Regions from separate parts of the Alteribacillus sp. JSM 102045 genome, predicted to be linked through region 2. Evidence: predicted binding sites of a transcription regulator. Region 2 holds the regulator's gene; the other holds the start of a gene.
What was found. The regulator NrdR, encoded in region 2, represses ribonucleotide reductase genes. The targets are predictions, from matches to a motif close to AACACNATATATNGTGTT.
Positions count from the first base shown of each region.

Region 1: ACE1TI_RS12280 (vitamin B12-dependent ribonucleotide reductase) is a predicted target of NrdR. The motif match lies at 1,334-1,351, and genes of this name have one in related genera.

Region 1 is NZ_JBHFQG010000017.1:10,181-13,615, forward strand. It holds gene ACE1TI_RS12270 (lipoate--protein ligase family protein) at 1-191, shown strand, start outside; gene dat (D-amino-acid transaminase) at 256-1,092, opposite strand; gene ACE1TI_RS12280 (vitamin B12-dependent ribonucleotide reductase) at 1,445-3,435, shown strand, end outside.
Region 2 is NZ_JBHFQG010000004.1:8,978-12,412, forward strand. It holds gene ACE1TI_RS03900 (replication initiation and membrane attachment family protein) at 1-925, opposite strand, end outside; gene nrdR (transcriptional regulator NrdR) at 996-1,463, opposite strand; gene ACE1TI_RS03910 (glyceraldehyde-3-phosphate dehydrogenase) at 1,789-2,817, opposite strand; gene coaE (dephospho-CoA kinase) at 3,257-3,435, opposite strand, start outside.

The DNA of each region.
Region 1 (3,435 bases), on a different contig from region 2:
CTGTAGCGATTAACGAGCTAAAGAGTACACCAGTTACTTTGCAGGAAGTATCCGATGCGTTTCACAAAGGGTTTGCAGACGGGTTGAATGTGAATTGGGAGCCTTATCAATTAAATGATAAAGAAGAGAGTGAAGTATGGGAGCTTGCAAAAACCAAATATGAATTAGAAGAATGGAATTTTCGCCGTTAAAGGAGGGGAGCGGTTCCGCAATGATATGAGGAACCGCTGTTATATGTCTTAAGACAGGAAACAATTATGCTGATGTTTGTTCTTTAAAAGCTTGCTGCAGTTTTCGGGTAACAGTTCCGGGCTGCAGTGAGATTTCTATCGAACCTTTTATATTCACTACCGGAACAATTTCTAATGTAGTACTTGTTACAAATATTTCATCAGCATCCATGATTTCTTCTAGAGAGAAAGCTTCTTCATAAACAGGGAATCTTTCATTTTTTGCAAGGTTTACTACATTTTGTCTTGTAATGCCATTTAATATTAAATGATTAGCAGGGTGAGTATAAATCACTCCTTTTTTCACCATGAATATGTTAGTTGAAGATCCTTCTGTCACAGTGTGACCTCGATGCTGTAATGCTTCTTCACAATGGTTGTCTTCTGCTTTTCTTTTGGCTAGAACGTTGCCTAAAAGATTAATGGTTTTTATATCGCAGCGCAGCCACCGTATATCTTCGGCGGCCCATAGAGAAATTCCGCTTTTTTGTTTATCAGCTGGTACTTCTGCTTCTTTTGTAAAAGCAGTAATAACAGGGCAGATATCACGTGAATATAAATGGTCTCTAACTTGTTCTCCTCTTGTCATTTGAATGTAAGCATAACCATTGTTTATTTCATTTTTTTGAAGAAGAAGTCTTGTATTCTCTTTTATCTCGTTTATGGAGAAAGGAAGAGACATATCTAATTCTTGTGCGCTTCTTAAAAAACGTTCAAAATGCTCATGGAATAAAAACGGCTGTCCGTTGTAAACCTGGATGACTTCATATATTCCGTCACCGAAATAGTAGCCTCTGTCATCGAAATGAATAAAGGCTTCTTGTCGTGGCACTATTTTATCTTTTAACCATACATATTCCAAAAATATAAGCCTCCTTTGAATTGGATTTATATAACAACCTTCCACCCTAAACTTTAACATACAATAAAACAGGTAACAGAAAATATAATGATAAGATATTTTAATTAGCTGAGCGACACTATTTTGGAAGCTGTCAAAAATATCAAGATAGAAATTAATTTAAATAATGAGCGATAATACTTAATTATACTCTTGATATCATTTGTTTTTTTAGTTGACAAATTACTGCAAAATAGGATCAATCACCATATATTGTGTTTGTTACACTTTGATGAATACAATATATTGATTTGTTTTGAATAAATATGATAAGCTAAGACATACCATATAAAGAAACGGGGAGGACAAATAAATGGGTGCTACCATGCAGCAAGTAATGAAAATAAATAAGGAAAGATTAAACCAGGATATTGAACTTTTTCCCCAGGTACATCCGGTTACTGAAGATATGCACATGACAAAAAAAGGCGTATCCCGTTTAGTGATGCTTGATAGGTATACCTTTAAAGATACAGAGAAAAAAACGTTGAAAAGCGGAGATTTCGTTGTACTTACCGTTAAGGAAGATCCAAAATTTCCGGCTAGAGGATTTGGGTTTGTTATGGAATTGGATTGGGATAATGGAAAAGCGAAAGTATTGGTAGATCAAAGTTTTCAAAATGTCCTGGAGCCGCATGAAGCCGAATCAGGCATTGTTACACGTTCCCTCGACGTTATAGAAAAACCGCTTGAAATATATTATGAACAAATTGCAAAAAGAAATGCCACAGGACTGGCTGAAGTAGAAACAACAGAAAAAGATAGGGAGCAATCCTTTCATCAATTTTATAAAGAATTAGTTAATATGAATTTTATACCTGCAGGACGTGTATTGTACGGAGCAGGTGCCAAAACCGATGTCACTTATTTCAACTGCTATGTAATGCCGTTTATAGAAGATTCCCGAGAAGGAATATCTGAACACAGAAAACAGGTAATGGAAATAATGAGCCGGGGAGGGGGAGTCGGTACAAATGGATCAACCCTCCGGCCTAGAAATACATTGGCAAGAGGTGTAAATGGAAAATCCTCTGGTTCTGTTTCCTGGCTTGATGACATTGCAAAGCTTACTCATTTAGTGGAACAAGGGGGATCACGCCGAGGTGCTCAAATGATCATGTTAGCAGATTGGCACCCGGATATATTAGAATTTATTATATCTAAAATGCAGAATCCTCGTATTCTGAGATTTTTGTTAGAACATACAGAGGATGAGCAGATAAAAACATTAGTAAAAGAAAAGCTAAAATTCACTCCTTTAACCGAAACGGAAGAAGCGTTATATCAAGGAGTCTTAAATTACAAAAATATACCAGGTCAAGGCGGCTTTGACTCTAAAGTAATTCAAGAAGCAGAAGAGAAACTAAAAAATGGCGGAACTTATTCTGTTAATTCACCAGAATTTTTAACTGGGGCCAACATTTCAGTTTGTTTAACAAATGATTTTATGGAAGCAGTTGAAAAAGATCTAGAGTACAGCCTGCGCTTTCCTGATGTAGAAAATTACACGGAGCAGGAAATGAACCAGTATAATAAATATTGGCAGGAATGCGGGGATGTTCGTGAGTGGGAAGAAAAAGGGTATGGTATTCGTACGTACCGAAAGATTAAAGCCAAAGAATTATGGAAACTAATTAACATTTGTGCCACTTACTCAGCAGAACCTGGAATTTTCTTTATAGATAATGCCAATGAACAAACTAATGCTCAGAGTTACGGTCAAAAAGTAGTTGCTACCAACCCATGTGGTGAACAGCCGCTTGCACCATATTCTGTTTGTAATCTGGCAGCAGTAAACCTTGCAGAAATGGCTGATACAGAGAATAAAACAGTTGACTTTGAAAAGCTGAAGCAAACCGTAGAAACAGGAGTGAGAATGCAAGACAATGTGATCGATGCCACGCCGTACTTTCTTGAGGAAAATACAAAACAGGCAAAAGGAGAACGTCGAATCGGTCTTGGTGTTATGGGGCTGCATGATTTATTAATTTACTCTGAAACAAGCTACGGCTCAAAAGAAGGCAATCAGCTTATTGATGAAATTTTTAAAACGATTGCCACTACTGCGTACCGGACAAGTATTAAATTAGCCAAGGAAAAAGGGAGCTTTCCATTTCTTATAGGGGAGACAGAAGAAGAAACAAAAGAACTGCGTCAAGCGTTTATCAATACAGGTTACATGAAAAACATGCCGGAAGATATAAGAGAAGCTGTTTTACAGCATGGAATCCGCAACTCTCATCTTCTTACGGTTGCTCCGACTGGAAGTACGGGTACAATGGTTGGAGTCAGTACGGGTCTAGA
Region 2 (3,435 bases):
AAAGAATCATTTTCTCCTTTTCCGTAGTTGGTTCTTTTTCCAGCATCGTACGGTATTTGTTTGGCTGTGTTCGCAGACCAAGGGCCGGCGGTTCACTGCCATATTCAAAACGATACCAATCTTGTACTTTCTGACGCAGCTCTTCTTGATCTAGCTTGTCATCTTTAGAAAGAGATTGCTGCACGATTCTGCTCATTTCTAATGGGTCGAGCCTGTACACAAATGCCAGACGCCGAATAATTGTTTTCACCTGCTCGTTTAATACCTTATCCGCATGAATAAAAGCCGGAAGATCCGCTTTTAATAGATCGAAATCAAACACATGATCGTTGAAATGAACATCTTGCGAAGAATAATTTCCTTTAAAATCGTGGTGTTCTTCTAAAGATGAGCTGTGGTACTGCGGCTTTATTTCAGAATATTGTAAGGAAGAAAAGACATCATTAAATGAAGCGGTCACTTCGGTATAAGCTCGTTCATCAACTGCTTCAATTAAAAATCGGCTTCTCAGCTGTATATATCGATCTTTACCAAGCTTATTATACAAAAAAACACTCAGAACATCATTCTGAAAAAATTGGGCAGGAGTCATGGGAGGCTGTAATTCATAAATAAATAACGTTGATTTTTCTTCCTGCCGGCGAAAAGTCCGCAACAGCCCGATCCCTTCTAAAATACGCCTTGCTTCATATATATCATCGAGCGGGAGGTTCAGCATCGCCATCAGTTCATGATGAGTTGCTTCTCCGCTCCAAAAACAATCTTTTTCCAGCTTGCTCCACAACATATTATATAATGAAACAGCCAATGTACCAGTTAAAGGCTGATATAATAATTGCAGCGTCTTATATTCTCTATCTCCTAGCTGATCTGCTGTTCGAACCGAATAGCGGTCAACAGGTAATAGTTCAGTCCAGTGAATCATGGCGGCCTCCCCTCCTAACAGTGTAAAAAGCGTGGAAAAAAGAGCTTAGGTTCTTTTCCTTAAGCTCCTCTTACTTTTCTTCATTATCATTATTAATTAGGTCTTTTAATTCATTTATAAAAACATTTATGTCTTTAAATTGCCGATACACCGAAGCAAACCGAACGTAAGCTACGTCATCCACACCAGCAAGCCTCTCCATTACCATCTCACCAATGTCTTCACTTTTAATTTCTGATTTACCTTCGCTTCTCAGCTGCTGCTCAACGTCATTCACAATCTCTTCCAACGTCTCTAAGGCTACTGGTCTTTTTTCACAAGCTCGAATGAGACCGCGCAATATTTTTTCTTTGCTGAACTCTTCTCTCGTTCCTTCTTTCTTTACTACAATGAGTGGAATTTCTTCCACAATTTCAAAAGTAGTGAATCGATAGTGGCAGCTGTCACATTCACGTCGCCTTCGAATAGATTTTCCTTCATTGCTTGGTCTTGAATCCAATACCCTTGTGGCATGAGAGTGGCAAGCTGGGCAAAGCATATTTTTATCATCTCCACTAAAAACCGGCTTTTACAATAATTACTTCAGCATCCTTTGAACCGTACTCTTACCGTAATCTTCCAAGATACACGGATGTAGTGTTTTCAGTGTATACTTAGAATCCGGCTTTTTTACGCTCATTTTTATATCTACTATCATACCATTTCCGATAACACATTGGAAAGATACTTCCTAACCATAAAGTACATCAGCAAACAGCGAATGTCTAACACTGCAAATCATATATTATCAGCCAGGTGCTTGAATGAAAAAAGAAGCTGCCTTTATCAAGACAACTCCTTCAAAAACTTTCTGCATTATTTCATTATGCGCTTACCATTGATTTTTTGTATATTTGTTTGCCGACATAACGAACCAGATCTACAACTCGACAGGAGTATCCCCATTCGTTATCGTACCAGGCCAGGATTTTCGCCTGCCTGTCATTCATTACCATTGTCGATAATCCATCAATGATAGAGGAATGTTCGTTGCCATTAAAATCTACTGACACAAGCGGATCTTCTGTGTAAGCCAATATTCCTTCCAGGTCTGACTGAGCCGCTTGCTGAAAGGCACGGTTAATGCTTTCTTTTGTGACTTCTTTTTCCGTATCCACAACAAGGTCTACAAGTGACACATTAGGTGTCGGCACTCTTAACGCCATGCCGTTCATTTTTCCATTTAAATTTGGAAGGACTTTTGAAATAGCCTTCGCTGCTCCAGTAGATGTTGGAATGATTGACTGCCCGCATGCTCTTGCACGACGAAGATCCTTATGTGGATTATCTATATTTTTCTGGTCATTTGTATACGAATGGACGGTTGTCATCAAACCGCTTTCAATTCCAAACGAACGATCGAGAACTTTTACTACAGGTGCAAGACAATTTGTCGTACAGGATGCGTTTGATATAACATGATGTTCAGCTGGATTGTAATCATGTTCGTTGACTCCCATCACAATTGTCACATCTTCTTCTTTTCCTGGGGCTGTAATCACCACTTTTTTAGCTCCTGCTTCAATATGAAGAGATGCTTTCTCTTTTGTTTTAAATTTTCCGGTCGCCTCTATTACTACATCTATCCCTAATTCCTTCCAGGGAAGATTTTTTGGATCTCGGTCGCTTAAAAGATGTATTTTTTTTCCTTCAACATAAAGGGCATCATCTTTTCCTTCCACTTCTTTATCAAATACACCATGAATGGAATCATATTTTATTAGATGAGCTAGTGTTTCAGCAGGATAACTGGCATTTACTGCAACCACTTCCAATGAATTATCGGTTAGCGCTTTTCGGAAGACCATTCGGCCAATCCGTCCAAATCCGTTTATTGCTACCTTTGCTCTCATATAGAAAAGCCTCCCTGCAATTTATGATATACTAATTAATCCCTTTTATAAAATTAGTATATCACATTAAACCATTTTGGTACTATTCAATTTTGAATTTTTTTTAGAAAACCGCAAAAGCCCTCAAAAATAAGATGTCCTGATTTAAATAACGTTCGGCTAATATCGTCACCTCCTGTGACAACGCCGAACTACTCCCATCCTGGGAGCCCTCGCAGGTAAATGTTCTCCAGGCAATAAAGGCGCTTTTACTTCCACAGGATGTGGTGGCTTCTGCGTTGTGAACAGGACATTCACGCCTTTAGCAGAAGTTCCTTCCACATGGGCCTCCGCGAGGATGGGCGGTGAAGCTGGGCAACAAAGCGCCTAAAATTAAATGCTTTATTACCTTTTAAAAAAGCTCCGGCCGGTGAAATCCCCGAACCAGAGCATTCTATGTTTAAATTAATTTCCATTCTTTTAATATATTTTCAAGCTGAGCTAACGATTGCTGTCTTGATTGATTGTTATCAATCACAGCATCCGCATATGCTTTTTTTTCTTCTAACGGCATTTGAGAGGCTATGCGGTTTTTCGCATCTTCTTCTCCCGCTTGATCTCTTTCCATTAATCTGTTTT